Regions from separate parts of the Arthrobacter rhombi genome, predicted to be linked through region 2. Evidence: riboswitches for the same ligand, from Rfam matches in the RefSeq annotation. Region 2 holds a riboswitch; the other holds the start of a gene.
The links. Region 2 has a riboswitch for cyclic di-AMP ahead of ABD088_RS14180 (C40 family peptidase). Riboswitches for the same ligand answer to the same signal wherever they lie in the genome.
Positions count from the first base shown of each region.

Region 1: it holds a riboswitch for cyclic di-AMP, as region 2 does, so the genes downstream of both, ABD088_RS09685 (C40 family peptidase) here and ABD088_RS14180 (C40 family peptidase) in region 2, are expected to answer to the same signal.

Region 1 is NZ_BAAAIV010000011.1:48,668-69,338, reverse strand. It holds gene sucC (ADP-forming succinate--CoA ligase subunit beta) at 1-818, opposite strand, end outside; gene ABD088_RS09745 (class I SAM-dependent methyltransferase) at 1,066-1,707, shown strand; gene pcrA (DNA helicase PcrA) at 1,721-4,135, opposite strand; gene ABD088_RS09735 (hypothetical protein) at 4,210-4,929, shown strand; tRNA gene ABD088_RS09730 (tRNA-Arg) at 5,010-5,083, shown strand; gene ABD088_RS09725 (ROK family protein) at 5,408-6,637, opposite strand; gene ABD088_RS09720 (ABC transporter ATP-binding protein) at 6,821-8,707, opposite strand; gene ABD088_RS09715 (FdhF/YdeP family oxidoreductase) at 8,787-11,141, opposite strand; gene fdhD (formate dehydrogenase accessory sulfurtransferase FdhD) at 11,138-12,043, opposite strand; gene ABD088_RS09705 (molybdopterin molybdotransferase MoeA) at 12,105-13,322, opposite strand; gene ABD088_RS09700 (DUF6457 domain-containing protein) at 13,322-13,594, opposite strand; gene mobA (molybdenum cofactor guanylyltransferase) at 13,617-14,372, opposite strand; gene ABD088_RS09690 (HNH endonuclease) at 14,369-14,866, opposite strand; gene ABD088_RS09685 (C40 family peptidase) at 15,150-16,136, opposite strand; cyclic di-AMP (ydaO/yuaA leader) riboswitch at 16,143-16,319, opposite strand; gene ABD088_RS09680 (M23 family metallopeptidase) at 16,453-17,484, opposite strand; cyclic di-AMP (ydaO/yuaA leader) riboswitch at 17,486-17,663, opposite strand; gene ABD088_RS09675 (iron-dependent transcriptional repressor DtxR) at 17,763-18,458, opposite strand; gene serC (phosphoserine transaminase) at 18,637-19,758, shown strand; gene ABD088_RS09665 (DUF3027 domain-containing protein) at 19,830-20,444, opposite strand; gene ABD088_RS09660 (cold-shock protein) at 20,447-20,671, opposite strand, start outside.
Region 2 is NZ_BAAAIV010000018.1:4,651-15,885, reverse strand. It holds gene ABD088_RS14225 (multicopper oxidase family protein) at 1-695, shown strand, start outside; gene ABD088_RS14220 (NADH-quinone oxidoreductase subunit A) at 1,099-1,449, shown strand; gene ABD088_RS14215 (hypothetical protein) at 1,440-2,657, shown strand; gene ABD088_RS14210 (complex I subunit 1 family protein) at 2,650-3,588, shown strand; gene ABD088_RS14205 (NADH-quinone oxidoreductase subunit J family protein) at 3,588-4,166, shown strand; gene ABD088_RS14200 (NADH-quinone oxidoreductase subunit NuoK) at 4,163-4,465, shown strand; gene ABD088_RS14195 (proton-conducting transporter transmembrane domain-containing protein) at 4,462-6,312, shown strand; gene ABD088_RS14190 (complex I subunit 4 family protein) at 6,318-7,805, shown strand; gene ABD088_RS14185 (NADH-quinone oxidoreductase subunit N) at 7,802-9,226, shown strand; cyclic di-AMP (ydaO/yuaA leader) riboswitch at 9,523-9,673, shown strand; gene ABD088_RS14180 (C40 family peptidase) at 9,680-10,636, shown strand; gene ABD088_RS14175 (recombinase family protein) at 11,059-11,235, shown strand, end outside.

The sequences.
Region 1 (20,671 bases), on a different contig from region 2:
CCGGCGTAGGCGACGACGTCCAGCGTGGACATGACCAGTCCTGCGCCGTTGCCGATGATGCCGACCTCGCCGTCGAGCTTGACGTAGTTCAGTCCGGCTTCCTTGGCCTTGGCCTCGAGCGGATCGGCTGCGCCCTTGTCCTCGAGCGCCTCGTGCTCGGGGTGGCGGACCTCGGAGGCGTTCTCGTCGAGCGAGACCTTGCCGTCCAGGGCCACGATCTCACCGGCGCCGGTGCGCACCAGCGGGTTGACCTCGACCAGGGTGGCGTCTTCCTTCACGAAGACGTCCCAGAGCTTGATGATCGCTGCTGCCACGTCGGCGCGCAGCTCGGCGGCGAAGCCTGCCTCGGCGACGATCTCGTCGGCCTTGGCCTGGTCGATGCCCACTGCGGGATCGACGGCGACCTTGGCCAGGGCCTCGGGGCGCTCGACAGCGAGTTCCTCGATTTCCATGCCGCCCTCAACGGAGCACATGGCCAGGTAGTTGCGGTTGGAGCGGTCCAGCAACACGGAGAAGTAGAACTCCTCGGCGATGTCGGCGCCCTGGGCAATCATCACCTTGTTGACGGTGTGGCCCTTGATGTCCATCCCGAGGATGTTGGAAGCGTATTCGAACGCCTCGTCGGCGGTCTTGGCGACCTTGACGCCGCCGGCCTTACCGCGGCCTCCGACCTTGACCTGGGCTTTGACCACGACAACTCCGCCGATCTTCTCGGCGGCAGCCTTGGCTTCTTCAGGGGTGTACGCAACGATGCCGGCAAGCACGGGGACACCGTGCTGCTCGAACAAATCGCGCGCCTGGTATTCATACAGGTCCACGGGTGTGTCCTTCTACGTCGAAGTCGTTTCTGACTCGGAGCACGGCACGTGAAGGCCCGGTGGCTCCAAATGGAACTTTAGTCCCTGGGTGGCGGATGCCCTGCCTAGGGTATCGCTTTCGTGACAAAGAGCACAGTTCTACGACAAGTAGACATCCTGGACCGTCATCCCGGGGTTTTCGTGCCCGCAGGCGGCCCGTCGCGGCCGTTCGCGGCCGTCGCGGTGCCGCTGGGGTAGCTTGGCTTCCATGCTGGAGTCCGCCGCCGTGGAGAGTACCCGTAGGACCTATGACGTCGTGGCTGCCGACTATGCCCGGCTGCTGCCCGATGCCTCGGCGGAGGCACCCGCGGACCGGGAGTTGATCCGGGACCTGGCCCGCGCGACGCCGGTGGGCGCACGGATCCTCGACGCCGGTTGCGGTACCGGCCGGATGATCGGGCACCTTGAATCGCCCGGACAGCGGGCGGTGGAGGGCGTGGACCTCTCCCCCGGGATGATCGCCGTGGCCCGCACCAACCTTCCAACGACTCGATTCACGGTGGCGGACCTGGCGGCGCTGCCGTTCCCCGACGGATCCTTCGACGCGGCGCTGGCCTGGTACTCAATCATCCATACCGCGGCGGAAGACCTGCCGGGGGTGATCGCGGAATTCCACCGCGTCGTGAGCCCCGGAGGCCGGGTACTGCTCGGGTTCCATGCCGGACGCGGAGCACGGACCATCCAGTCGGCCTACGGGCACGACGTGGAACTGGTGGCCCACCTGCACGACGTCGAGGACATCAGCCGGCTGCTGGCGGGGCAGGGGTTCTCGGTCCGGGAAGCACGGCAACGCCCACCGTCGGGACGCGAGCAACACCCCCAGGGGTTCGTCCTGGCCCAACGCCGGTGAGCGCCGGAGCGACTTAGTCGATTTTGCTCAGCGGCGCGTAACGCAGCAGCAGGCGTTTTTCCTCGGCGGCGAACTTGACCTTGGCCACGGTCTTGTCCGCAGAGCCCTCGAGGGCCAGGACCACGCCTTCGCCGAAGCTGGTGTGCGAGACCTTGTCGCCGACCGACAGTGCAATGACTTCCTTCTGCGGCTGGACGCGTCCGACAGCGCGGGCCGTCGGTGCGGTGCGCAATGAGCTGGATTCGGCGTCGCCGGAACGGCGGCCACCACCGGACCCGGAGCCCCAATACGAGCCGCTGTCGTACCGGCTGGTGGCGAAGTCCCGCGACCCAAAGGCCCCGGGCGCCGAGCGGGTCGCGCCCTCTCGTTTCCACTCCAGCAGATGCGCCGGGATCTCCTCCAGGAACTGGCTGGCGGGGTTGTACTGTGATTGGCCCCAGAGGCTCCGGTACTCCGCGCGGCTGACGTAGAGCCGGCGTCGTGCACGGGTCAAGCCCACGTAGGCCAGGCGGCGTTCCTCCGCGAGCTCCTTGGGGTCGGCCAGGGAGCGCTGGTGCGGGAAGATGCCGTGTTCCATGCCGGTGAGGAAGACGACCGGGAATTCCAGCCCCTTGGCGGTGTGGAGCGTCATCAGCGTGACGACGCCCTCCTGCTCGGCCATCTGGGCGCCCTCTTCGTCGGTGGGTGCTGCCGGGATCGAATCGGCGTCGGCCACCAGCGAGACCTGTTCGAGGAAATCACCCAGGGTCCCCTCGGGATTGTCCCGCTCGTAGTCGCGCACCACGGCCACCAGTTCGGCCAGGTTCTCCACCCGCGACTCGTCCTGCGGGTCCTCGGACTTGCGCAGCATCTCCAGGTAACCGGTCTGCTCCAGCACGGCCTCCAACGCAGCAGCGGCCCCGGAGCCCTGGGCGACGACGGCCAGGTCGTCGATGATCTTCACGAACCCGGCGATGGCCTTGGCGCTGCGCGTGGCCAGCCCCGGCGCCTCGTCCGCCCGGCGCAAGGCAGCCGTGAAGGCGATGCGCTCCTTCTGGCCCAGGGCGGCGATGGCGTACTCGGCCCGGTCCCCGATCCCGCGCTTGGGTTCGTTCAGGATCCTGCGGACGTTGACGTCGTCCTCCTCGTTGACCAGCACACGCAGGTAGGCCAGCGCATCCTTGATCTCCTTGCGGTCGTAGAACCGGGTACCGCCGACGACCTTGTACTTCAGGTCAACCCGCATCAGCTGCTCCTCGAGGGAACGCGACTGGGCGTTGGTGCGGTAGAAGACGGCCACGTCGCCGGGGCGGATGCCCTCTTCGTCGTTCAGACGCAGGATCTCATCGGCGATCCACCGTGCCTCGTCCTGCTCGGACTCCCCGACGTAGCCGATGATCTGCTCGCCGTCGCCTTCGGCGGTCCACAGCCGCTTTTCGGGGCGGTCCTCATTGCGGGCGATCACCGCGTTGGCGGCGTTGAGGATGGTCTGGGTGGAGCGGTAGTTCTGCTCGAGTTTGATGGTGTTCGCGTCGGGGTAGTCCTTGCCGAACTCGACGATGTTGCGGATGTCGGCGCCGCGGAAGGCGTAGATCGACTGGTCAGAGTCGCCCACCACCGTCAGTTCCCCGCCGGGGGTCTGCCCATCGGGTCCGGTGAGCTCGCGCACCAGGGAGTATTGGGCGTGGTTGGTGTCCTGGTACTCGTCGACCAGTACATGGCGGAACCTGCGCCGGTAGTTGTCGGCGATCGCGGGGAAGGCCCGGAAGATGTTCACGACCTGGCCGATGAGGTCATCGAAATCCATGGCGTTGGCCTGGCGCAGGCGCTGGGTGTAGCCGCGGTAGACCTCGGCCACCGCAGCCGCGAACGGGTCGTTCATGTTCGCTGTCGACGAGTAGTCCTCGTCATCGACGAGTTCGTTCTTCAAGGAAGAGATCCGATGCTGCATCGCCTTGGGGGCGAACTTCTTCGGATCCAGGTCCAGTCCCTTGGCCACCAGCGTGATCAGCCGGAGCGAGTCGGCGGAATCGTAGATCGAGAAGTTGGACTTCAGGCCCACATGGGTCGCTTCTCGGCGCAGGATCTTCACGCAGGAGGAGTGGAAAGTGGAGATCCACATCTTGCGCGCCGGATCCCCCACCAGTTCCTCGATGCGCTCACGCATCTCTGCGGCCGCCTTGTTGGTGAAGGTGATGGCCAGGATCTCGTGGGGGCGTGCGCGCCCGGTGGCCAGCAGGTAGGCGATGCGGTGCGAGAGCACGCGGGTCTTGCCCGATCCGGCGCCGGCAACGATCAGCAGCGGGCTGCCGGCATGCTTAACGGCGCGCTCCTGCTCGGGGTTCAGGCCCTCGAGCAAGTCGGCGGCCCCGGGCACTGCGGTGGCACCGGCGTCGTCCTCGGTCAGGCGCGAACGCGCCTCGGAAAAGTCATCGAAGAGAAAATCCATGGTGCCACCAGTCTACGGTCGTCGTGCCACCGGCGTTTTCGGTAGCCGGCTCGCCCGACGGCATAATGGGCAGCATGTCCAAGAAGCCTGCACAGCGCCGCAAGAAGCCCCGCAACCGCCCGAGCACCACCAGCGCAGGGACCGCTACGACGCCGGCACCCCCGGCGGGTGGCACGGCCCGCCGGCAGCCGTCCGGACCGGCACCTCGGCCGGGCAGCGCCCTGGCCAACACCACCACGGGGCGTACGCCCGAGCAGGCCCAGGGCAATGGGAACCTGATCTTGTGGGCCGGTTTTGGCGCGGTCGTGCTGTTGTTCTGGTACTACCACCTGGTGGTGCTGCAGCAGATGCAGGACCTCTCCGGCGGCCTGGCCATGCCGGACCAGTTGATCGGGGGATACGATGTGCCCTACATCGAGCAGTTGCGGGCCCATCTGGATGCCGATGCCCGCGGCCAGTTGTCGTACGTCCATAAGACGGCCGGGACCTTGTTCCCGCTGTTCTTGTCCCTGATGACGATGCTGACGATCGCCCTGCATGTGCCCCGGCGCGGGCTCCGGTGGGCCCTGTGGGTGATCCCGCTGGCATTCGCGATCGTGGATCTCTGGGAGAACCCGCTGATCGACGGGTTGCTCTCCGGACCGGTGGATGCTGCTGCGGTGGCCCGGGCCTCGGCGTTGACGGTGACCAGCTGGGTTCTGCTCTTCGCGACGGTCGCCACGGTCCTGGCGGTGGTCATCACGGCTTTCGTGCGCACGTTCCGGCAGAAATGGAGCGACGCGGGCCTGTCTTGACGCGCCCGCTGTTTTCGGCGCGGCCTGCATCTGACGCTAGGATGGTTGCTGTTCGCCCGGGTCCAGCATCCGGGAGCTCGGCCCCTGTAGCTCAGTCGGATAGAGCGACCCTCTCCTAAAGGGTAGGCCATCGGTTCGATTCCGGTCAGGGGCACTTTTCGAGACCAGTCTCCTTGATCCGCACCGCCAGGACATCGCGGATCAAGGGGGCTGGTTTCTGCTTTAAAGGAGTGGTGCCGACCGGCGTCCTGATGATGGCTCCCTTGATGCATCACCACGACGCCTGTCGGCACCGGTGCCAGCGCTTTTCCCCGTGGTCGCCAACCTGCCGTTCCCCCACCACGCACGGAAGCCGTTGAGACTCGCATTGCCGTGTCGATGGGCAGTTTGGTGACCGAAGCACTAACTTTCATATCTAATTCCATTGGAAATAGATTGTCAATCCACCATGACATGTCGAGTCATGTCACCATGCGGCTCAGCCCAGCAGCAGGACGCTCGGCTTGGGCGACAGGCTTGCGTCCAGCACGGCGCAGCCGCCGCCGATGGCAGCAACTTCCGGGCCGAGGTTGGAGTTGGCCACCAGCACCCCATGCACGTCCTTGGCGCTGAAACGTTCGTTGACCACCTCGGTAGCCTTATCCAGCACATGCTCCCGGATCATTTCCCAGTACGGTCCGCCATAGATGACCCTGTCGATGTCCAGCACATTGACCAGCTGCCCAACCATGTCGGCGACGCGCGCGCCAAAGTCACGCAAGAGTTCGATGGCGACGTCGTTTCCGCCGTCGGCCAACTGCACCAAACGCCCCATCCCCGCGGCCCGATCGGCTACGCCCGCGTTCTCGGCGATACCCAGGTCCAGTCCGGCTTCGGTGGCCTTGCGGGCGATGTTCTCGAACGAGGTGGCGCCGGCGAGGCAGTCACGGCGCCCGCAGGCGCACAGCGTGGTCTCCTCCCCCACCGAGAAGTGGCCGATTTCCCCGGCGTTGTTGCTCACGCCGCGGACGATCTCGCCGTTGACGACCATCCCCACGCCGATGCCGGCACCGACGTAGACGAACACGAAGTTCTGCTCGTCCTCCTGGTCCGTCCCGTGCCAGACCTCCGCGATGGTGGCCGCAATGGTGTCCTTTTCGAGGATGACCTTCAGGTTCAGCTTGCTGGCCAGGGGCTTGACGATCTCCACCTTGGACCAGCCATCGAGCAACGGCGGACCGGTGACATGGCCGCTGTCGGCATCCATGGGTCCGGGGACGACCACTCCCACACCCACGATATTCGAGCGCAGCTGCCCGGAGGTGCCGATGAGTTCCTCGACGGCCTCGGCCATCCGCTCCACGGTCCCTTCCGGGTCCTCGACGGAGGGGGCGGAGAACCGCTTCGAGGCGATGACTTCCCCGCGCAGATCGAGCATCACCAGGGTGATGAGGGCCGGGTCCAAGTGGATGCCGATGGCGAGCTGGCGGTTGGCTTCGAGTTCCAGCACGGTGCGCGGCTTTCCGGGGCCGGAGACAATGGTGCGGTCCTCACGGACCAGTCCCTCGTCCAGCAGCCGGCGGACGACGTTGGAAATTGTTTGGGGTGACAGGCCGGTGGATTCTGCCAATTCGACACGGCTGACGCCGTCGAGGGCGCGCCTGATCGATGCGAAGATCACTGCCTGGTTGAAGTCGCCTAGCCGCCCAAGGTTGGTGCCGCGCTGCATGTATGCTCCAGATCGTTTGTGGCCACGAAAGTCGAGGTCCGTCAGCGCACCCCCAACGACGCGCCGCACCCCACTGCGTCTCAAGTGAGCGCATGGTCTTTGATTCTACATATCGTTTGGGTCACAGTGTTCAATGAGCGCACCGCGCGCGTTTCCCCGCCCTCCGGGGACGGGTGGCTGAAGTTACGGTGCAGTACCGTCGTCCTGCGTCCCCGCTGCAGCGAACTGTGTGCGGTAGAGCTCCGCATAGCGACCGTCGCGAGCCAGCAGTTCGGTGTGCGTGCCGCGTTCGATGACCTGCCCGGCCTCGATGACCAGGATCGCGTCGGCGGTGCGGATGGTGGAGAGCCGGTGGGCAATCACCACCGCGGTGCGTCCTGACAGGGCCTCCACGAGGGCTGCCTGCACGGCCGCCTCGCTCGTGGAATCCAGCGCGGCGGTGGCCTCGTCCAACAGGACAACGCGCGGGGCGGCCAGCAGCAGCCGGGCAATGGTCAGCCGTTGGCGCTCCCCACCGGAGAGCCGATAGCCGCGCTCCCCCACCATCGTTTCCAGCCCGTCCGGCAATGACCGGATCAAGTCCTCGAGCCGGGCCCGGCGCAGGGCATTCCATAGCGCGTCGTCCGGTGCTTCCGGCGCCGCCAGCCGCAAGTTGGCGGCAATGGTCTCGTGGAAGAGGTGCCCGTCCTGGGTGACCATGCCCACCGTCTCGCGCAGTGAGGCGAACGTGGCATCGCGGACGTCAAGGCCAGCTAGTTCCACGGCTCCGGCGTCCACGTCGTAGAGTCGGGCCAGTAGCTGGGCGATGGTCGACTTGCCCGCTCCGGAGGAGCCCACCAGGGCGTAGGTCTGCCCGGCGGGGACCTCGAAGTCGATGCCGTGCAGCACTTCCTCGCCGCCGCGGGTGTCCAACACGGTGACCTCCTCCAGGGAGGCGAGCGAGACCTTGTCGGCGCTGGGGTACCCGAATCGTACGTCGCGGAAGCGGACGGAGACCGGGCCGGCGGGCACCTCGCGGGCGCCCGGCTTCTCGGCGAGCAGCGGTTCGAGATCGAGGATCTCGAACACGCGGTCGAAGGACACCAGGGCGCTCATCACCTCGACGCGGGCATTGGCCAGGGCGGTCAACGGAGCATAGAGGCGGGTCAGCAGCAGCGCGAGGGTGACGACATCGCCGGCCTCGAGCCGGCCGGTGAGCGCGAAGGAGCCGCCCAGTCCATAGACCAGGGCGAGAGCCAGCGCGGCAACCAGGGTCAGGGCGGTGACGAAGGTGAATTGGCGGACCGCGGTCTTGACCCCCACATCACGCACCCGTGCAGCGCGGGCGGCGAAGGCATCGACCTCGGCCTCGGGGCGGCCAAAGAGCTTGACCAGGGTGGCGCCGGGGGCGGAGAACCGCTCGGTCATCTGCGAACCCATCTCGGCGTTGTATTCCGCGGCTTCGCGGCGCAGCCGGGCCAGCGTGGAGCCCATGCGCCGTGCGGGGATCAGGAAGATGGGGAGCATCACCACCGCGAGCAGGGTCAACTGCCAGGAGGTGCTGAACATGACTGCAGCGGTGAGCACCAGGGCCACGATGTTGCTCACGACCCCGGAGAGCGTGCCGGCAAACGCCTGCTGTGCACCAATGACGTCGTTGTTCAGCCGGCTGACCAGCGCACCCGTGCGGGTGCGGGTGAAAAAGGCGATCGGCATCTTCTGGACGTGCTCGAACACCGCGGTGCGCAGGTCGTAGATCACCTGTTCGCCCAGGCTCGAGGACAGCCAACGGTTCCACAGCGAAACCCCGGCCTCCACCACGGCGACCGCGGCAATGAGCAGGGCCAGATCCGCAATCAAGGACAGCGGGCCGTCGGCGACGATCGCGTCCACGACCCGACCGGCCAGCACCGGGGTCGCCACGGCCAGCACGGCGGCGATGACCGAGAGGATCACGAAGACGGCCAGGCGCCCACCGTAGCCACGGGCGAACCCGATGACGCGGCGGACGGTGCCGGGGGCGAACTGCCGGCCGGAATGGCCAGACGACATCCTCCACAGGGAGCTCCAGGCGGCTTGGTCCATGCTCACGGCGGCGTTCCTTCGTTTGGTCCGATCCGACCCGGGAAGGGGCCGGGGACCATGCTACCCGCGCGGACGCGCCGCCCGGCTACCGGGCAGGTACCGCGCTGGCGGGGCGTTCGCGCTCGTCGAAGACCCTGTTGGGTTCCCCGGTGTGCGGCACGAAGCTGACCGTCATCGCCTTGTAGCCCGGGGTGTTCGATTCACGGGCGACCAGCCCGCGGTGCACCAGGGCGTTGGCCTCCGGGAAGTAGGCGGCGGCGCAGCCGCGCGCCGTCGGGTAGGACACCAGCCGGAAGCGGTTGGCCCGGCGTTCGGATCCCCCGAAGGTGGAGATGACATCCACCAGGTCGCGGTCTGCATAGCCCAGCTCGGTCAGGTCCTCGGGGTGGACCAGGATGACCCGGCGGCCGTTGGAGATCCCCCGGTACCGGTCGTCCAGCCCGTAGAACGTGGTGTTGTACTGGTCGTGGCTGCGCATGGTCTGCAGGATCAGGTGTCCGGCGGGCGCCTTCAGGTACTCGAGCGGACTGACCGTGAACCGGGCCTTGCCGATGTCGGTGGCGAAGGTCCGGGTGTCCCGCGGCGGGTTGGGCAGCACGAAGCCGTTGCGGGTGCGCACCCTGCGGTTGAAGTCCTCGAAGCCGGGGCAGACGGCGGCAATGTGGTCGCGGATGACGTCGTAGTCCTCGGCCATGGCCCGCCAGCCAACTGCGTGGCCCTCGCCAAAGGTCGCCGCGGCCATGCGGGCGACGATCACCGGTTCGGCGAGCATATGGGGGGACATCGGGGCCAGCCGGCCCTGCGTGGTGTGCACGACCGACATCGAGTCCTCGACCGTGAGGAACTGCGGGCCGCCGGGGTGCTTGTCGTCCCGGTCGGTGCGCCCCAGGGTGGGAAGGATCAGCGAGGTCCGCCCGTGCACCACATGGGAGCGGTTGGGTTTGGTCGAGATGTGCACGGTGAGCCCGGCACGGCGCATCCCGGCTTCCAATGCCTCGGTATCGGAGCAGGCCAGCGAGAAATTCCCGCCCATCGAGACGAAGACATCAACGTCGTCCTTCTCAAAGGCCTCGACGGTGTCGGTCGAGTCGTAGCCGTGCTCGCGCGGGCTGCTGATGGAGAACTCGGCGTCCAGGGCTGCCAGCCAGTCCTCCTTCGGCTTCTCCCAGACGCCCATGGTCCGGTCACCTTGGACGTTGGAGTGGCCGCGGACCGGGCAGGCCCCGGCGCCGGGCTTGCCGAAGTTGCCTTGCAGCAGCAGGACGTTGATGAGTTCCTTGAGCGTGTCCACCGAGTGGGGCTGTTGGGTCAGTCCCAGCGCCCAGCAGATGATCGTGCCCTTGGACTTGGCCAGCATCCCGGCGATCGAGGTGATCTCGTCGCGGGTCAGCCCGGTGGCCTCCTCGGTGGCGTCCCAGTCGATCCCGGCCCGGGCCGCGGCGTAGGCGTCGATCCCATTGGTCTGCGCGGCGATGAAGTCGTGGTCCACGACGGTCCCCGGCTCCCGGGCCTCCTGCTCCAGCAGCAGGTGCCCGAACGCCTGGAACAGGGCCAGGTCACCGCCCACCTTGATCTGCAGGAACTCGTCGGCAATCCGGGTGCCGTCCCCGACCACACCGGCGACGGTCTGCGGGTCGCGGAAGTTCAGCAGCCCCGCCTCGGGCAGCGGGTTCACTGCCACAACGGTGGCACCCCGCTTGCGGGCGTCGGCCAGCGCCGAGAGCATCCGCGGGTGGTTTGTCCCCGGGTTCTGCCCGACGACGAAGATCAGTTCGGCGTGCTCGAAGTCCTCCAGGGACACCGTTCCCTTGCCGATGCCGATGGTCGGGCTGAGCGCCGTGCCGGAGGATTCGTGGCACATGTTGGAGCAGTCCGGCAGGTTGTTGGTCCCGACACTGCGGGCGAACAACTGGTACATGAAGGCCGTCTCGTTGGCCGTGCGCCCCGAGGTGTAGAACACGCAACGGTCAGGGGTGGTGGCGTTGATGTGCTCGCCGATGGTGGCGAACGCCCGCGACCAGGAGACCGGCCGGTAGTGGGTCTCCCCCTCGTGGATCATCATCGGTTCGGTGATGCGGCCCTGGTTGCCCAGCCAGTATTCGGTCTTTTCCGCCAGTTCGGAGATGGGGTGCGCTGCCCACCAGGCGGCGTCGGCGGTGCGCGTGGTGTTTTCCTCGGCCAGGGCCTTGGCACCGTTCTCGCAGAATTCGGCAGGTTTGCGGGCGCCGGTGATCGATTCGGGCCAGGCGCAACCGGGGCAATCGATGCCGCCGCGCTGGTTCACGCGCAACATGGAGCGCACGGTCCGGCTGACACCTGCCTGCTCATAACCACGTTCGAGGGCGACCATGACCGCCTTGACGCCGGCTGCCGTGGTCTTCGGGGCACCGACTACCAGTGCGTCTTCGTTGATGTCCTGTTCGGGTGCCGAGCGCTTCACTGCGTCCGTCCTGCTTCCTGTTGCCGGGGGCCGGACGACGCTTCATGCGCGTCCTGCTGTTGGGTGGGTGCCGGAGCGGTATCGATCCGGTCCGGGTGGGTGTAGATGTTGACGCTGGAGCCGCGGGCGAAGGCCGCAAGGGTCAGTCCTGCCTGGTCGGCCAGGTCCACGGCCAGTGAGGAGGGCGCCGAGACGGCGCTGAGGACGGGGATCCCGGCCAGGTAGGCCTTCTGCACCAGCTCGAAGGAGGCCCGGCCGGAAACCTGCAGGATCGTCTCGCCGAGTGGCAGCTTCCCCTCGCGCAGGGCCCAGCCGACGACCTTGTCGACCGCGTTGTGCCGGCCGACGTCCTCGCGCAGGCACAGCAGGTTGCCATCCGTGTCGAACAGCCCGGCCGCATGGACGCCACCGGTCTTGCCGAACAGGACCTGGTGTTCGCGCAGTGTGTCGGAGAGCCCCAGCAGCGTGTGCACGGCAAGGGACCCGGACTCCGGGTCCAGGGAGAAGCGGCTGGTCTTGGAGACCGCATCGATGGAGGCGGTCCCGCAGATCCCACAGGAGGAGGACGTGTAGACGTGCCGGTCCAGCGACGGATCCGGGATGATGGCACCGGGACCCAGTTGGGCCTCGACGACGTTGAAGGTCTGGCGCCCGTCTTCGTCCTCGCCGGCGCAGAAACGCAGGCTGGGCAAGTCGTCGGCACCCGCGATGATGCCCTCACTGACCAGGAATCCGGCGACGAGGTCGAAGTCGTCTCCCGGGGTGCGCATGGTGACGCTGAAGACGCGTCCACCCATGCGGATTTCCAGGGGTTCCTCGGCGGCCATCGTTTCTTCGCGGACACGCGGGCCGCCGTCCACCGAGTACCGCACGATGCGGCGCCGTTGGGTCAATCTGCCCACCCGTGGGCCTCCTTCACTCCGCTGCCTCGCGGGCGCGGCAACAGCGCCGGGCCCGGACATTTCACCGACCGTACCACGGCAGTGGAAGGTAGCCGACCGGACCACCGACGGCAACTCCCGCGGGCGGGACCACCAGCACCACGTCGGCTGTGGCCAGTCCGCGCATCATGGCCGAACCGGTGTGCTCGGACGGCACCAGCACCTGCTTCCTGGCCCGGTCATCCCAGCGGGCCGGCAGCAGGCGGTGGGAGTGTCCGGCCCCGCGGATCTCCTCGCCACTGCTGGCGGTGGAGGGGAACGACGGCGGCTGCCCGCTGGCCGCTTCCAACAGCGGTTCCAGCAGGGTCACCATGGACATGATCGCTGCCAGCGGGTTCCCGGGCAACGCGACCAGCAGCCGTCCATCCGGCAGACGGGCGAGCATCGCCGGGTGTCCGGGGCGCATGGCCACCGAACCGATCAGCGGCGTGGCCCCCAGCTCTTCGGCGGCGGGCCGCAGGTGGTCGGCGGGCGAATGACCGGTCCCCCCGGTGCTGACCAGCACGTCCACTGCCCGGGCCGCCGGGGAGTCCAGTGCATCGAGGGTGGCCCGGCGGTCATCGCCAATGCGCACCGTATCCACCAGGTCTCCGCCGAGGGCAGCGATGCAGGCGGGCAGGACGGGTCCGAAGGTGTCCCTGACCTGGCCCGGCTGGGGTATTCCGGAGGTGACGACCTCATCGCCGGTGAGCACCAGCCGGATCCTGGGTCCCGCGGTGACGGGCAGCGTATCGTGCCCGCCGACGGCGGCGACGGCGATCTGGCCGGGAACCAACCGGGTCCCGGCGGCCAGCAGCTGCTCGCCCGCGGAGGCCTCGCGTCCTGCCGGGCGGATGTCGGCACCGGGCAGGGGCGTCCGCGAAGCCGTCAGGAGCCCTGTGTCCGGGTCCAGCACCGAGTCCTCCTGGCGCAGGATCGCCGTCGTGCCCGGTGGCACGGTCTCCCCGGTGACGATGGCACGGGCAGTTCCCGAAGCCAAGGATGCCGGGACTTTGCCGGAGGTGGAGTGCGGAGGGGTGGGATCACCGGGCTGCCAGGGTCCCGGGCCGGCGACGGCCCAGCCGTCCATGGCGGACGAGGCGTAATGGGGCATGGTGTGCAGGGAGGAGACGTCGCGGGCGAGCACGCGTCCTGCGGCGCGGGCCAGCGGGACGTCCTCGCCGACGCGTTTTCCTGCGGTGAGGGCCTGGCCCGCCTCATAGGCGATTCGGCGGGCCCCCTGCCAATCGGCTTCGTGCACTACTGGTCGGAGCCGCGGCGGTCGAGCAGCTGGTTGACCCGGCGGCTGGCCCCCTCCATCGAAGCCGCTTCGCTGGCCATCTCTGCTCCTGCGGCCAGGCCTGCGGCATATCCGGCGATGTACGTCGTCACCGGTGCTGCGGGGCGGATGACCGAGTGGGCGGCGACGCCGGCCATGGCCAGGATGGCGTCCACATCGATGGGTGCGTCCGCGATCTCCAGGCCCTCCAGGAGTTCGGACACCCACGCGTCCAGCTCGGGTATTTCGGACATCCGTACCTCCTGTTGTGGCTGGCTAAGGTGCCCCTTCGGGGGCAGACGGCCGGGCGATGCCGGCCTTGTCGGCGTCTTCCCACGTGTCGACGTCCGCGTAGTCCACGCCGTCGAGGGACACCCTGACTATCTGCACCTTAGCAAGCAGTCGCATCATCGAGGAGTTGGCGAGGCCCTCGCCGGGTTTTTCGGCGGCTTCGATGGCGCGCAACAACGCAGCGGTCTCGATGACACAGCTCAGGGGCTGGAGTCTGCCCTGTTCGTCAACGGGTACCCAGGCCCTGCCGAATTCGGCCAGCGGCATGGTCGTCTCCCCCGGCGCGCCGGGAGAACCAACCGCAGTCTGCGGGGTGGTGTCCGTGACGTCGCCGGCGTGTTCGACGGCGTACTGCACGATCGCCGCGGCCACAGGTCCGGGGGCAATGAGGTCGGCGGCAAGAATCAACGTCAGCGGCGCGTGTTCCCCCGCCGGGGGCACTTCGTCGGCGGCACCGTCACCGAGCGCGCGCATGCCGGCAGCCACGGCCGCCGCCGGTCCGGCGAAGGCCGGGTACTCCCGGGTCAGCGTGATGATCTGGCCGGCATCCGCCTCCGCTGCATAGTCGGCGATGACCGGGTTCAACTCGGTGGGGCCCACCACGGCAATGCGTTGCGCCTCCGCGGTGGCACGGAGTGCATGGTCCAGAAGCGTGGCCCCGCCGTGGTGCAGGAGCGGCTTGTCGGTTCCCCCGAGGCGCTTGCCCCGTCCACCGGCGACGACGATGGCGTCAAAATTCATGCTGCCCTTCCTGCCAGGAAATCCGTCCATTCGGGAGCGGGACGTTCCAGCTCGGTGATGAACCACTGTAGACCCCGCGGGCTCGTTGGCCTCACCCTCAGGGTCCAGCCCAGTTGACGCAACGTCTTGTCCCCTTTGGTGCTGTTGCATCCCAGGCAGCAGGCCACCAGGTTCTCCCAGCTGTTGGCTCCACCCCGCGACCTCGGCATGATGTGGTCCACGGTGGTTGCCGCCTTGCCGCAGTACCCACACCGGCGTCCATCGCGGCGCAGCACCCCACGCCGGGTCACGTTGACCGCTTCACGGTAGGGAACCTTGACGTAGCGATTGAGCAGGATGACCGAGGGACGGCCCAAGACCATTCGTGGCGTGGCCACCGGCTCGCCCACCTCGGCCAGGACGCTGGCCTTCCCCGTGAGCACCAGCAGCAGTGCGCGGCGGAAGGTCACCACCGCCAGTGGTTCGTATCCTGCATTCAGTACCAGGGTTCGCATCAGCGTTCCTCGTCGTGGAGTGCACCCGGACCGCCTAGCCAAGCCGTCTGACCCGGGCGCCGTGCAAGGGCCATCGGGCACCAGCCTAAGCCCGGCGGGACCACCCTGGGGAGTGCGGCGCGGCTCCCGTTGCCATGTCCTTGGCGTCCCGGGTTCGTGTTCACGTCGCGTGCCCCGGCGGTTCAGCGACCGGTTCGGAGCCGTTCACCGGCGACACGAATGCGTTTTAAACCACGGGAGTCCCCACCCAACTGGGTGAGGACTCCACTAGATGTGTTGTTGCTTAGCGGGCCAGCGTGTAGTAGCCGACCAGCGGGGCCGCGTAGGGGCCCGTGGTGTCGCGGACGACGGTGCCGACGCTCGGGTTCTGCGCGCCGATCATCTTGCCGCCACCGATGTAGATGCCGACGTGCGAGTCGTTGCTCTGGAAGACCAGGTCGCCCGGCTGCGGGTTGGAGGTGCGGACGAACTTGCCGGAGGCACGCTGTGCGCGGGCGTTGTGCGGCAGGCTCACGCCGGCCTTGCCGTAGACGTACTGCACGAAGCCGGAGCAGTCCCAGCCGCCCGGGGTGGAGCCGCCGAAGACGTACGGGGTGCCCAGGTAGGACTTGGCCATGCTGGCGATGCTGGAGTTGCCGCCGCTGACTGCTGCGGGGGCTGCCTCGGCCGTCTTGGTCACGGTACCGGCGGATGCGGTGGTGACGTTCGAGCTGGAGGTGGACGCGGAGCTCGAGGAGCGCTGCGGGGTGCTGGAGGTCGAAGCGGAGTTCGAGGTGCTACGCGAGGTGGAGGCCTGCGGGGCAGCGGCTTCCTGGCGGTTGGAGGCGGCTTCCTGAGCGGCTTCGCGCTCGGCGGCAGCGTCCTGGGCAGCCTGGCGACGCTCTGCAGCGGCTTCACGCTCGGCCTTGTCCTTGGCCTTGGCCTCGGCCACTGCTGCGCGGTGGGCAGAGCCGTCGGTCGACTTGATCGGGGCGACAGCGATCCTGATCGAGTCGGCCGCCTTCTTGGTGGCCGGCACGGTCACGGAAGCCGGGGTGGCCACGGACGCACGCTGGATGTCGGTGACGGGGGCCTTGTCGGCGGCGCGGGCTGCCGTGGTGGCCTGGGCCGGAACGCCGAGGGTCAGCACGAGGCCGGACGCGGCGGCAATGACTGCAGCCTGGCGGCCGACGGAGCCGGCGTTGGAGGACACTGCCTTGGAGATGGACCCCAACGGGTTGGTGCGGACGGGCATGGCGCGGTGGCGGCCCAGGGCTTGACGCTTAGTCATGTATTGATTACCTCTCCCAATGCCTACGAGGTGAGCTGTCGGATTCGAGTGGGAGTCACTCGGTGTCAGGTCCAGAGAACGGACCGTGACACTTAACCCCAAGGATCCTTGTGGACCCGAAATGTGGTTCCCCCGCTACTGCCAAGCGATGATTTGCGAACGGACCTCGGGCAGTGGCAGTATTCGGCAATCTGCTCGAGTGCGCCTGGCCCCTATGCGGCCTGGCACGTCGACAACTTTATATGAAACGGCTGTAAAAGTCACGTTCCGGTCACGAAACGGTTATTTCCCGATCACGGCCCGTGATTTGCAGGGCTCAGAGCCACCCTGCAGGGTCCACGGCGTGACCGTCGACCAGCACCTCAAGGTGCAGATGGCAACCGGTCGAGTTGCCGGTCGTGCCACTGATGGACACCACGTCCCCGCGCTTGACCTTCTGCCCCACCGCCACCTTCAAACTGGTGTTGTGGTTGTAGGTGGTTTCCAGGCCATTGCCGTGGTCAATGCGCACCCGGTTCCCCGAATGCCCGGCCATCTCGGCCTGGACAACTGTCCCCGAGGCCGATGCCTTGACAGGAGTTCCACAGGGAACGCCGTAGTCCTGGCCAATATGGACCTGTGCACCCTCACCGGTCGGGTTGGCCCGCGCACCGAAGGGGGAGGTGATCCGCACGTGGTTGACCGGTTGGGCCAGCACGCCGTGCGTGTCGATGGTGTTGATGTTCCCGCCGGAGGCAGACATCAGGTAGCTGAGCTGGTCGTCCTTGCTGAAGCTGCTGGACACCGAAGCGCGGACGATTGAGTAGTCGTCGGTTCCCGGGACGTTCACGTCGGCGACCTGTGCCGCCGTCTCGTGGGCGACGCGCTCGGCGGGCGCCTCGTCGCTGCCGACCAAGGTCGGGTAGGCGGCGGCCAGCGCCAGCCCGGATACCGCCGCAACGGCGGCGAACCGATGGCTCCAGGCCAGGACCGGACGCTTCGCGGCTTCCCCACCGCGCGGCTTCCGGGAGGGTACGGCGGGACGGGCCTCAGCGGCTACCGCCCGTGTACCCTCGGGCAGACCGATGACCGTCGCATCGAAACTTCCCCGGTTCCTGACCGAGGCGGCAGGCGCCTGCGCAGGCGTGGCGTCGGCCAACAGGGGGATGATGTCCGCCACGGGAGCGGCGGGGTCGAGATCGGCTAGGGGTACAACGGACTCACGGCGAGCGGGATGTGCCGTGGGGGCGTATCGCATGGCGCCGTCGAAGCGGCGCGGCAGGTAACAGCCGGCGTCGGGTGCGGCGGCGGGCTCAGTTGCCTCGGGGGCGACGGCAGCACGACGACCTGAACGCTTGTGATCTGTCAAAGGGACCTCTCATGGGCGCCTGCGGAGTTAGCTGTCGGATTCGGGCCGGTCAGGCCCGGCCGCACACAGCCGGGCTGCGATGCGGCTTCACCCCGAGAGGGCCGGCGCCGGGACATCCCGGCACAACGGACCGCAAAAAATTGGGTTCTCCACCCCTGCCTGTCAAGCGAACGGACCCGTTCCGCAGGCAGGATCAGGCGGTCGGAAGGGGTGATCGGGACGAATCCCCATCTGTTACCAACGGTATCTTAATCGAATACGAAGTAACAGTTCCGTTATCAAGCGTCCCGGGCCACGAAGACGTGGGCGCTGACCTCCACCGGCAGCTCCAGGGCTCCTTCGATGCCCTGTACCCGCACGACGACGTACTCGCCGGCTCGCTCCAGGGTGACCTGTGCACCCGGGCGGATTCCGCCGTCGTTCAGTTGTGCCAGCAGTTCCGGGTCGACCTGGATGGCCTCGGCCAGGCGTTCGACGGCGACGGGCCCGGTGTTCCCGGCCAGCAGTGCGGCCTCGAGGTTCTGTACGCCGAGGGCGAATTCATGGGCTGCGGGTCCGCCGAGGATCTCCAAGCCGGGGATCGGGTTGCCATAGGGCGAATCCGTGGGCTGGCCGAGCAGGTTGTAGAGGCGCTTCTCCACGCGCTCGCTCATCACGTGTTCCCAGCGGCAGGCCTCGTCGTGGACGTACTCCCATTCGAGCCCGATGACGTCGGCCAACAAGCGCTCCGCCAGGCGGTGCTTGCGCATGACCGAGGTGGCGCGTTCGCGTCCGGCGGCCGTCAGCTCCAGATGGCGGTCGGGGGTCACCACGACCAGCCCGTCGCGTTCCATCCGGGCCACCGTCTGGGAGACCGTGGGGCCGGAATGATCCAGCCGCTCGGCAATGCGAGCGCGCAATGCCGTGATTTCCTCTTCCTCGAGTTCCAGAATGGTCCTCAAGTACATCTCGGTGGTGTCGATCAGATCTGTCACTGCGTGGCACTCCTGTAGGGCGGGGCGATGGACGGTGGACCCGTGGATCCAACTCTACCTGCGTTAACAATGCCGACGGGTTTCGGCATTCCCCCCGCCCGTGCGGGACCATTGAAGCCGGGTCGCGGCCGAAAGACCAGACCCGCACCACAGAACACCCCGATGGCAGGAGCAGAACTTGACCGATTCGCTGAGCATCCCCGCAGCCCTTCTTCCCGCGGACGGTCGCTTCGGTGCCGGGCCCTCGAAGGTCCGCCCCGAACAGCTGGAGGCGCTGGCCGCGGCCAACCCCACGATCCTGGGGACCTCACACCGCCAGGCCCCCGTGAAGAACCTGGTCGGCAGCATCCGCGAAGGACTCTCCACCTTCTTCAACGCCCCCGACGGCTACGAGGTCATCCTCGGCGTCGGCGGTTCCACCGCTTTCTGGGACGTCGCCTCCTTCGGACTGGTCGAGCAGAAGGCCCAGCACCTCTCCTTCGGTGAATTCGGCTCGAAGTTCGCCAAGGCCACCGACAATGCCCCCTTCCTGCAGGCCTCCTCGATCATCAGCTCCGCACCCGGGACCCGCCCCGAGCCCGTCGCCGAATCCGGGGTGGACGTCTACGCTTGGCCGCAGAACGAGACCTCCACCGGAGTGGCAGCCCCCGTGCGCCGGGTCAGCGGGGCCGACGACGGCTCACTGGTGCTGGTGGACGCCACGTCGGCTGCCGGCGGGCTGGCCGTCGATGTCTCCGAGACCGACGTCTACTACTTCGCGCCCCAGAAGAACTTCGCCTCCGACGGCGGTTTGTGGCTGGGCCTCTTCTCCCCCGCCGCGCTGGAGCGGGCCGAACGCATCGGTTCCTCCGACCGCTGGATCCCCGACTTCCTGGATCTGCGGACCGCCATCGACAACTCGCTGAAGAACCAGACCTACAACACCCCCGCACTATCCACGCTGGTGACCCTGAACGCGCAGGTCGAATGGCTCAACGGCCAGGGCGGGCTGGACTGGGCCGCGGCCCGCACCGCGGACTCGGCGCAGCGCGTCTACTCCTGGGCCGAGGCCTCCGCGGTCGCGACCCCGTACGTGGTCAACGCCGACGAGCGGTCCAACGTCATTGCGACGATCGACTTCGACGAATCGGTCGACGCCACCCGGGTGGCCAAGATCCTGCGCGCCAACGGCATCGTGGACACGGAGCCGTACCGCAAGCTGGGCCGGAACCAGCTGCGCATCGCCACGTTCGTGGCCATCGAGCCGGACGACGTCAGCGCACTGACCGCCTGCATCGACTACGTGCTGGAAAACATGTAGCACCGGTCAAGGCAACGGGCCGCGGTTCCCCGGATGGTGGGGAGCCGCGGCCCGTTGCGTAGGTGCAGGTACTACCGACGACGACGGCGGGAACGACTACGCCGGGGCGCCTCCTCGGCTGCGTGTTCGGCGTCGACCAGTTCCTCGTCGTCCTCGACGACTTCATCCGGCTCATCGGGGGTCGCAGCGGTGTCGACGGTCTCGACGTCGGTGCCGCCCTCGGTGGGCCCGTTGCCACTCTCGGTGTCGCCTGCGTCGTCCGGGGCGCCCGAGGAGGCATCGTCGTCGTGCGTGGCAGGGGACAGATCCCCGGTGGGCTGATCGCCGGGGGCCTGACCGGAGGCTTCGGCCTCGGCCGCCTTCTGGGCCTCCAGCTCCTCCGGGCGCACCCGATCGGCCCAGGGCACCCATTCGGGGGCCAATAGCGCGCCGTCGCCGGGCAGCAACCCGGTCTCGCAGACGGTCGGCACCTTCCCGCGCGGGACGCGGCCCAGGGTCACGTACCAGTTCCAGCCGGCGTAACCGGGCAGCTTGGCCTCGAACCGGTGGGTGAGCACGCGGTCGTCATCGGCGGTGCACCCGAGGTGTTCGCCCACCTGGGCAGGCTCCACGGTGTCCAGCAGCGTGCTGCGGGCCAGGTCGACCCCGGCGCCCAGCACCGCATCGATTTTCGGTGCCCGTGCCATACTCAGGCGTCCATGTCGTCGGCGACGCGGCGCAGGACTGCAGCCACCTTGGTCGCGTGGCTTTTCTCCGGGTAGCGGCCCTTGCGCAGTCCGTTGGAGACGCTGTCGAGGACCTTGATGAGGTCTTCGATCAGGATCGCCGTGTCCTCGGCCGGCTTGCGCTTAGCGCGCACGACCGACGGGGCGGCGTCCACGATGCGGGCCGAGAGCGCCTGTGCACCCTTGCG
Region 2 (11,235 bases):
GCATCATCAATGCCGCCGGGGACACCGCCTACCGGATCGGCATCCCCGGCCAGCGGCTGACCCTGACCCACACAGACGGCTTCCCCATCCAGCACGAGGACGTCGACGCCGTCGTGCTGGGCATGGGCGAGCGCATCGACGCCATCCTGGTCGTGGAGGACGGCTATACGCCGCTGCTGGCACTGGCCGAGGGCAAGGGGCAAATGGCCTACGGGCTGGTCTCCACCGGCACTGGCACCCCACCGGCCCCGGGGAAGCTCCCTCCGGAGCTGGCCGGCCGGGTGGTGGACGGCGGGCAACTGACCGCGGATCCGTCCGTGAAGCTGGACGCGAAGTCACCGGATCGGACGCACGAGGTGCGCCTGACCGGGGGGATGGCGAAGTACGACTGGGGCATCAACGGCCACCGCTACGACATGGCCGACCCCTACGCCAACGCCTTCGACATCACCGCCGGGGAACGGGTGGAGGTGAAGTTCGTGAACGAGACCGAGATGTGGCACCCGATGCACATCCACGGCCACACCTTCCAGGTCGGCAATGTCGGGGCGCGCAAGGACACCGTCATCGTCCGCCCCGGGCACACCCTGACGGTCTACTTCGATGCCGACAACCCCGGGCAGTGGCTGATGCACTGCCACAACGCCTACCACGCCGAACGCGGCATGATGGGCGTCTTCTCTTACATCAAATAGCCCATGCCACCCGTCGCCAAACCGAACCGTCGGGCGCGGCCACGCCCGACGGCCGGTCGTCCGGTCATTGAAGCCCAGTCCGTGCTCTTCCAGCAAGCCAAGCAGTGGGTAGGCACCGACAGGGCCAAACGCGGTGTCCCGGCTGCAGTAACGGATTCCGTTTCCTGCAGCTAGACAAGACAGATACCTCCCGGGGGTATATGTTGGGTTTCGCCGTTCGTTACATCCGGGGCCCCAACAAGGTCCTCGCATGACGGGATCATTTCGTTGCCCGCACGGTCGGTCACCCGTATATTGGCCCGGGGCCGTCCTTCCCTTGGGCGGGGGGCAGCGAGGTGTATTGCCGGCAGTGAACCGGCCAAGGTCCGGGATTTCCCGGCCTCGACCAGGAAGGGGGTGCCAGATGTCACCGTTTGCGAGCCTGCTCATCGCCTTGGGGACGTGTCTGGCCGCCATTGGCGGGGTATATCTCTTCGGCCGCGCGGTTTCCGTGTCGAGGGAAACGGTGGAGGTGCTTCCCTATCAGTCGGGGTGGGCTCCACGCGAACACGCGTTGTCGCGGTTCCATGCGCGCTGGTACCCGTTGACGCTGGTGTTCCTGGCCTTCGACGTCGAGATGCTGTTCATGTACCCGTGGGCTGTCGTGGTGTCCGGAATGGGTCCCGCAGCCGTCATCGAGATGTTCGTATTCCTCGGGGTGCTCGTTGTCGGCGTCATCTGGGCCTGGAGGGAAGGGGCGTTCAGATGGGTCTGAACGTCTGGATCACCCGGCTGGCCACTGGCCGCCCCCATGTCCTGATCGTGGAGATGCCAGGCTATTCCGTCCTGCGCATGCGGTTGGAGGCGGGCATCACGGCCCGCGGATGGGTGCTCGCCCAGGCGCCCGCCGAGGCAGACGTCCTGCTCGTCTGCGGAGAAGCGCAGCCGCCGTACCCGGAGGTCATCGAAGCCATCTGGAACCAGATACCCGGCCCGCGCTGCCGTGCCTCAGTCACAGCTGCCGACGCCATCCCCGCCGCGCTGGATGCGATTCCGGCCCAGTTGGGGGACCGGAACGCACAGCTCGCAGACGCCACTCTCCGACCGAAACCCAGCGACGCTGGCACTGCGGACGACGAAACCACAGACGCACCCGGGGACGAGACCTCCACCGGACACGCGGCCCACCAGCACCAAGGGGACCACGACCACTCCGGCATGCAGCACGAAATGCATGGCGAGTGCCCCGAACACGAGGGGCACACGGAGCATGCGGACGCGGACATGGACGACATGGACATGGATATGAGCCATATGCACATGGACATGTCCGGCCCTGCGGGCATCCCGCTCGCCAGCGGCGACGAGAACGACCGCGACGGACTCGAGATGGACATCATCCACCTCTCCCTCGGCCCGGTGCTTCCCTCCTGGCCAGCCGGGCTGGTCGTGCGGTGCACGCTGCACGGCGACGTCATCGCGGAGGCAACCATCGAAGTCGTGCCACCTGCCGTCTCGAACGCCAGCACTCCGGCGGAACCACCAGCACCGGTGCCACGCGCCGTGGAGCTCTGCGATGCCTCCGCGCACTTGCTCGCGGTGGCCGGATGGGAGCCCGTCGCCGGCAAGATCCGGCGGCTCCGTGACGACCTCCTCGAAGACCTGCGCCCCGTGGATACGGTGATCGCGGGACTGGACAGCGCTGCCGACCGGGTCGCCCGGTCACGGACCCTGCGCTGGTCGCTGCGCGGCGTTCCAGAACTCCGGGACGTCGACGCGCTTTCCCGGTTGCTTGGCTGGCTGCACACCGCCAGCGAGCTGTTGGCCCACGGGCCCGTCCTATCCGATGACTTCGAAGGACCGTTCACTCTCGATGAGGTCCGGCAGGCGTTGACCGGACAGGAGCTGGCTACCGCACGCCTGGTCATCGCGTCGATCGGGCCTGCCCGGATCGGCCACTTGGTGGGGCCGGACCATGGATAGCGCCGCCGCCGGGGCCCTGTGGACGCTGCTCCTTCCCTTCGCCGTCGCCGCGGCCGCACTGTTGGCCGCGGCGTTCAACGCCGTTCTGGACAACAGGACCTCTGGACTGCCCGCCGCGGCCGGACTTTCATCACCGATCCGGGAGACGGCGAGGTTGCTGCGCCAGCAGCGCCGGACCCTGCCCGGTGCCGATGCCCTGCTGTGGCGGGTCGGGGGTGCCGGGTTCGTTGTCGTGGCCGTGTTGATGGTGCTGGTGGTCCCCTTCGGCGGTTTCACCTTCGCGGATCTGCCGGTCGGGCTGGTCTGGTTCAACGCGATGGACGTCTTGCTTTGGGCGCTGTGGTGGCTGCTCGGGTGGGGTGCCAACAGCGCCTGGTCACTGGTGGGCGGATACCGCTTCCTGGCCCAGGCCCTGTCCTACGAGCTGCCCCTGATGTTCGCCCTGACGGCCCCGGCCGCCGGTGCCGGTAGCCTGCGCCTGCTTGACATCCAATCCGCTCAGCAAGACCTGTGGTTCGTGGTGTGGATGCCCGTTGCATTCCTGGTCTATGCCGCGTCGATCGTCGCGTTCTCCTCGTGGGGCCCCTTCCAGACCGCCACCGGGACCGATGCCGCCGGCGGGGTGGTCACCGAGCTGAGCGGGGTCGACAGGCTCCTGGTTCTCGCCGGGCGCTACATGCTCCTGGTCGCGGGGGCCGCCTTCGCCGTCCCCTTGTTCCTCGGCGGCGGGAGCGGGCCCTGGCTCCCGGATCCGGTGTGGGTGGTCGTGAAGACCCTCGTCCTCCTCGCCGTCCTGATCGCCGTGCGCAGGCTGTTCCCGATCGTGCGGCCGGAGCGGCTGGCCGAGGTCGCCTGGGTCGTGGCCATGCCCCTGGTGCTCGTCCAACTGGCCGTTGCCGCCATCGTCGTCGTGAACGGGGGAACACCGTGATGCCCGCCATCCTCTTCTGGGTCTTCTCGATCGTGGCCGCTTCAAGTGCGGTTGCGGTCTTCGTCGTGGATTCGATGGCCCGGGCATCGTACGCGCTGGCTCTCTCATTCATCGCCGTCGGTGCCATCATCCTGCAATTGGACCTGGACTACATCGGGGTCATCACCATCTTGATGATGACGATGGAGATGGCGATCATGGCCGTGTTCATGGTGATGTACATGGGCATGAACCCGGCCCTGATGCCGATGGACATGACACACAACAAGCGCCGCTCCGCGGTCATCGCCGGCATCGTGTTCATCGTCCTGGCCGCCGGCGCCCTCCTCATCCGGTGGCCCGAGCAGATGTCGGCGCCCGCCCCGGATCCAACGGCGGCATTGGGAGAAGCCCTGATGGGTTCGAAGATGCTCGTGATGCTCACCATCAGCCCCGTGCTGTTCGCCACCATCATCGCCTCCCTGGTGTTGGCCAACCCGCGTGGGCGCTATGACCGGCGCGGGGACGACCTCCACCGGCGCGGGCCCGGTGGGCGGCGCGAAACCGATGACCCGATCAAGGGCGGACTAGGCCGATGACCCTGCAACTGATCCTGCTGGTGGCCGCCGCCCTGTTCGCCATCGGGCTGTTCGGGGCGCTGTCCCAACAGGTCCTCGTGATGGTGATGATGGGCATCGAGGTGATGATCAACGGCGTGCTCCTGGCCGCAGCCGCGCTCTGGTTCCACCTGTCCCCCACACCCGACGGCCAAACCCTGTTGCTGGTCATCCTCGCCGCGATGACCGTTGAAATGGCGATGGGATTCGCCGTCGCCACCGTTTTCCACCGCTCACGGAACTCGGACATGACCGATACCGCCACGGAGCTGCACGGATGACGGCCGCACTCCTGGCGGCCGTCGGACTGCCGGCCATCACCGGGACCTTCCTGCTGCTGGCCGGGCACCGCGCCAACCGCCTCGCCCCCGCGCTGGCTCTCACTGCTGCCGCGCTGACCCTGGTCGCCGCCATCGCGTCCGCCGTGGCCATGCCCCGCTTCGGGGTGCCGTTCATCTCATCCGGCGGTGCGGCCCTGGTCGTGGATGGCCTGGGCGCCGTCCTGCTGCCGACGGTGGCGGCCGTGGTCCTGCTCGTCCTCGTGTTCGCTGCCGCCGAAGACACACGCCCGGCGGCGCGCTTCCACGGGCTCATGCTGGTCTTCACCGCCGCGGTGATGGTCACGGTGGGCGCCACGTCGCTGCCGGCCTTGCTTGGCGCGTGGGAGGTCATGGGCGCGACCTCCTATGCCCTGATCGGTTTCCACTGGCGCAAACCCTCGACGATTCCCTCCGGGCTGGTCGCCTTCACCGTGACACGCGCCGCCGATCTGGGCCTCTACGCCGCGGCAGGAGCCGCCGTCGCCGCGGGGACCGGCTGGCAGTTGGACGCCCTCGCCTCCGCGGAGGGGCCGTGGCTGCATGTGCTGGCCGCCGGCGTGCTTTTGGCGGGCCTGGGGAAGGCGGCGCAACTACCGTTTAGTTTCTGGCTCTCCCGGGCGATGGAGGGCCCGAGCCCGGTCAGTGCCCTGCTGCACTCGGCGGCCATGGTCGCCATGGGCGGATACCTTCTGCTCCGGCTCGAGCCGCTGTTGCTGGCCTCCGGGTGGGCCGGCCCGGCGGCTGCCTGGATCGGTGCCGCGACCGCGATCGTGCTCGGCATCGTGGCGCTGTGCCAGAGGGACCTCAAGCAGTTGCTGGCCGCCTCGACTGCGGCCCAACTGGGTTTCGTCGTCCTGGCCGCCGGCATCGGCGCCACCGCCGGAGGGACCTCGCAGCTCGTCGCCCACGCAGCCACCAAGGCGTTGTTGTTCCTTGCCGCCGGCGCGTGGTTGACGGCCGTGGGCTCGAAACAACTTCCAGCCCTGCGCGGCATCTATCGGCGCTGGCCGGTGGTCGGCGCCTCGTTCCTGGTCGGGGCACTGTCCCTGGCCGGGCTGCCTCCGCTGTCGTTGTGGCTGGCGAAGGACGCGGTCCTCGCCGTCGCCTTGCACCAGCATCCCGCATTGTATGCTGCCGGATTGCTCGGTGCCGCCCTCGCCGCCGCGTATTCGGCGAAGATGATCGCCGTGGTCTGGGCCAGACCCGACATGCAGCAGCAGGCCGACATGGAGCGCAAACTGTGGGATGCCGAAGAACGAGGAACCCGCAAGGTCCCCGTGGTGGCGACGGTGCCTCTGGTGGTCCTGGCGGCATCGGCTGCATTGCTGGGCGCCACCGCCCTTCCGGTACTGTCCGGACCGTTCCGCGCACTGTTGGGCGCGCAGGCGGAGGCGGAAAGCAGCGGGTGGGAACTGCTCGCTTCGGCCGCGATTGCCATCGTCGTATCGGCCCTGGTGCTGGTTCGGGGTGTGCCGCGCCTGGCAGCCGCCGAGAACTGGTTTGGCCTTGAACGGGCCGCGGAAACCGTTTTCGTACGTCCCATGTTCGCCACCGCGGCCGTCCTGTACCGGCTCGACCACCGCCTGGAGAAGGCGGTGCTTGGTGCCGGCCGCTTTCTGAACCGGTCCGCAGCGGTGTCCGGCGACGTGGACGGCAGCGTGCAACGCGCGTTGCGTGCCGTACTGGGTGGGGTCAACGGCCTCGGGCGGTTGGCCCGCCGCGCCCAAACGGGTGCCGTGGCCGATTACTTTGCTGCGGCGGTCCTCGTCTGCGTTGCCGCCCTCGTCCTGCTGATCGTCGTTAGGTAGCCCCCATGCTCAGTGTCATCGTCTTCCTGCCGCTCGCGGCCGCGACCTTCCTCGCCCTCGCCCGTCGGCTGCCCGAAAAAGTTGCGCGGCTGACCTGGTTGGCCACGACCCTCGTGGATTTGGCGTTGTCGGTCATGCTCGCGATTGCCGGCGGCTCGGGCCCGAACGGACTCGTGGCCGAGGAGCGGGTGGAGTGGATGCCGCAGCTTGGCAGCAGCTACCATCTCGGCGTCGATGGCATCTCCCTGCCCCTGCTGCTGCTGACCGGCGTCATCTTCGTGGCCTGCGCCATCTGGGCCCTGCGCGAGACCGACAGGCCCCGCCCCCAGGCCGCCTTGTTCCTGTTCCTGCAGACGACCTGCCTCGGGTTGTTCTGTGCACAGGACCTGATCCTGTTCTTCCTGTTCTTCGACCTCTCGATCGTGGGCATGTACTTCGTCATTGCCGGCTGGGGACACGGAAACCAACGTCGCTCCGCACTGGTGTTCTTCATCTACACCTTCATGGGTTCCCTGTCCCTGCTGTTGGGATTCATCGGCCTCTATCTCGGTGCCGCCCCCCACACCTTCGACATGGTGGAACTCTCCCGCCAGGACGCCTTCACCGGAACCCCGCTGGCGGGCGGCTTCGTGCTGGCGGCGGTCATCCTGGGCCTGGCCGTGAAGACACCGACCTTCCCTTTCCACTCCTGGCTGCCACCGGCACACACCGATGCCCCGGCCATCGGCTCGGTCGTCCTGGCCGGCCTGTTGCTGAAGATGGGCACCTACGGCTTCGTCAGGATCGCGATGCCCATGCTCCCGGACATTTGGCGGGCGTGGGCGTGGGTGGTCGTCGCGATCGGCATCGTCTCGGTCCTCTACGGCGCCCTCGTCGCGGTCGTGCAGACAGACATCAAGCGCATGATCGCCTTCACCTCCGTCAACCACATGGGCTACGTCGTGCTCGCTGTCGGCGCCGCCGGCGTCCTGGGTGCCAACAACGCCGAAGCACAGCAGCTGGCCATCGTCGGGGCCGTAACCCAAATGGTCTCCCACGGCCTGGTCACCGGGGCCCTGTTCCTGCTCGCCGGTGTCTTCCACGACCGCACCGGAAGCTACGACCTGCGCCGGTATGGTGGCCTGGCCCACCCCGCACCACGGTTCGCCGGGTTCTTCGCGATCGCCGCATTCGCCTCGCTCGGACTTCCGGGCTTCAGCGGCTTCATCGCCGAATTCCAGATCTTCACCGGCAGCATCGGAACCACCCCCTGGGCCCTGGTGGCCCTTCCCGGCATCCTGATCACCGCAGTCCTTTTCTTGCGCGCATTCCAGCACGTGTTCACGGGCCAGACACGGGAACTGTCCGTCGGTTTCAGCGACCTGCGCCCCCGCGAGAGCACGGCCCTGGCCATCCTGATGGGGCTGTCCGTGCTCATCGGTCTCATCCCCGGCCCGCTGCTGGCGATGATCGGACCCGCGGCGCAGAACCTCGTCGTCAGCCTGGGCCCATGACGGCAATGGCAATGGACATGGACTACCCGGCGCTGCTGCCAGAGATCATCCTGCTCGCCACGGCAGTGCTGGTGCTGCTGGGCGGCAGCTTCCTGCCCCGCACCCGCCAGCATCCCACCCGCTGGCTCACCCTCGGTGCCCTGGTCGCCAGCGCAGCGACCGGGATGGCGGCAGTGCCGGGAGGGCCGGAGTCGATCTTCAGTGGAACCTACGCACTGGACCCGTCCACTGCGGTCGTTCGGATGGCGGCCCCGCTGGCCACGCTCGTGGTGGTCCTGCTCGGCCGGCATGAATTCGCCGGCACGGCGCGTGAAAGCGAAACCTATGCCCTGTTGTTGCTGGCCACGCTCGGAACAGTCGTGATCGGGGGGACGACCGACCTGCTGGTCCTGGTCGCCGGGTACCTGCTGGCGAGCATCCCCCTGTACGCGCTGATCGGCCTATCGCGCAGCGGGATGGCCGCCGAGGCAACCCTTAAGACCTACCTCATCGGCGCCCTGTCCGGAGTCCTGCTCATGGCAGGCGTTGCCGTGCTGACCGCAGTTGCCGGCACGAGCGGCTACGCGGGCATGACGGAGGCTCTTCCCCAGGCCCCGCAGGCCGCCGTCGCCGGCGGGGCCGTGGCGGTCCTCATCGGCTTGACCTTCAAGGCCGGTGCGGTGCCCGGCCACTTCTGGATCCCCGACGCCAGCCAGGCCTCTGGGATAGGCATCGCAGCGTTCATCACGACCGTGCCGAAGATCGGAGCACTCGTGGCCATGGGCCGGCTGGTGGCACTCATGCCCGCCACGGTGGATGTCCCGCTGCTCGTGGCCGTGCTCGCAGCGGCCAGCATGGGCATCGGAAACCTTGCCGCGTTGGCGCAGGAGAACGTCAGGCGTCTGCTGGGCTGGTCGACGGTCAGCCAGGTCGGCTACCTGCTGATGCCCGTTGCCGTCATCACCCGCAGCGAGGGCGCCTCGGTGGCCCTGTTGGCCTACATCGTCTTCTACGCGCTAACGAACCTGGCCGTGTTCGCCGTCGTCGCCTGCTTCCCCCGGCGCGAAGAGCTGGGCGACTGGGTGGGATTGGCACGGGGGCACCCGTGGCTGACCGGTTCCCTCGTCGTGGGGGCCCTCAGCCTCGTGGGAACACCGCCCACGGCGGTGTTCCTGGGAAAGGTCGCCGTGTTCACCGTCGCCTGGAATGGCGGCATGTCCTGGCTGGTCGTGTTCGCCGCAGCCAACACGGTGCTGAGCCTTGTCTACTACCTCAGGCTCATCCGCCCCGCCTTCCACCCCGCCGGGGACTGCAGCACCGGTTTGTCCACGGCGCCACGGGAGGTTGCCCGCACCGTGGTGGCCACCGCTATGGTGCTCGGTGCCCTGGTCCTCGCAGCCGGGGCCGTCGGGGCCGGAATCTGGTTCGCCGTCGCCGGGTGAACCGCTTCGGTCATCGGGCCAACCACGCGGGATGGCGGGCGTGGTCGATCGTGCGTTGTGGCTGCACTTTCCGCTTACCGTGTACCGCCAGGAAGACTTCGAGGACCATCGTCTTGCATCACCGCTCGGAACCAACGGCCAGGGAGGGAAAGGTCGTCGAGACCAAAAGGACACGGTTCCGTAATCAATTCGTGACTTTTACATCCGTTTCATGTAAATTCGTTCCCGTGCCGGGCTTCCTATGAGCCCGGCACACCCAAGTGGATTGCCGAACACTGCCACCACTGCGGGGTCCGTTCACGCAATTGCTGGCAGTGGCGGGGGAACCAAATCCGGGCCCACCGGGCCCTTGGGGTTAAGCGCCTCGCGCTGACTTGTCAGCGCGGGACGCCGAGTGGCTCCCACTCGAACCCGACAGCTAACCCCGCAGGCATTGGGAGAGGTAACCAACACATGACCAAGCGACACTTGGGCCGCCACCGCGCCATGCCCGTCCGCAGCAACCCCTTGGGCTCGATCTCCAAGGCAGTCTCCTCCAACGCCGGCTCAGTTGGCCGCCAGGCCGCAGTCATCGCCGCGGCTTCCGGCCTCGTGCTGACCCTCGGCGTTCCGGCCGAGGGCGCGCCGTCCGCCCGTGAAGCCGCCAAGGCCCCGGCAGCTGACATCCTGCGCACTTCCGTGGACTCCCCCGCCGCCGTCACCGTTGCGGACGCCAAGCCACAAGAGCTGAAGCAGATCAAGGTCTCCGTCGCCGACGTCAAGTCCACCGACGGATCGGCCCACCGCGCAGCATTGCGCAAGGCCGCAGCCGAACGCGAAGCAGCCCAGGAGGCCGCTGAACGCGAGGCCGCCGCGGACCGCGCAGACGCCCAGACGGAAGCCGCCGCAGCTGCCGAGCGCGAGGAAGCAGCCGCAGGCGCTGCGATGACCCGCCAGAGCCGCCAGTCCTCGACGCCGGCGCCGTCTAGCACGAACGACAACGCCTCGTCGACCGGTACGGTCACCACGGCCTCCACTCCCGCTCCGGAGAAGGCCGAAGCCAGCCCGGCATCCAGCGCGGGCCTCTCGGGGATCGCGGGCATGGCCATGAGCTACAAGGGGACACCCTACGTGTGGGGCGGAAGCAGCCCCTCGGGCTGGGACTGCTCCGGCTTCATCCAGTACATCTACGGCAAGGCCGGCATCAGCCTGCCCCACAACACGACCGCCATCCGCACCAGTGGAAAGTTCGTGAAGACCTCCAATCCCAAGCCCGGCGACCTGGTCTACCAGAACGGTGGCAGCCACGCTGGTATCTACATCGGTGGCGGCAAGATCATCGGCGCGCAGAACCCCTCCGTCGGCACCGTTGTCCGTCCGGCCGACAGCCCGTACGGCCCGTTGATGGGCTACTACACCTACGTAGGCTAGACAGGATACGAAAGAGGGCCCATCCATTACCCGGATGGGCCCTCTTCGTCGTTCCAGGGCCAGACGCCGGGGCCGCTCACGCGTCCTGCCCCTTGGTCCACGCGGTCTCTCCCGAAGGCGGCGACGGTTGCCATGTTCTGGGTCCCAGGAAGCCGGCCTCCTGCAAGCACGCCACTAGCTGCGGCTCAGCCGACACGTGGCAGGGAGCACCCAGGTGTCCTGCCCATGGAGGTTGGTGGCACTCGGCGTGGCAGGTAGATAAAGAGGGCCTGAACTTAGATGTTCCACTTCCTTGGAAGTGGAACACCCCCTGCCCACCATGCCGGCACGAACGGACACGCCCCGGATTATTGTTCCAGAACTAAGCCCAAAAGATCGTCCCGGAAGAACCGTACGAGCACGACTTCCGATACCATGGCCGCATGGACATTGGGTATGCGCGCGTTTCGACTGCGAAACAGGACCTCGACCGGCAGATCGATGCCCTGCGCGCCGAGGGCGTCGCCGATCGTCATATCTATGTGGACAGGAAATCCGGCTCGACCACCGAGCGGCCGGGACTCCGCGAAGCGCTGGACCATGCACGGGATGGGGACGTG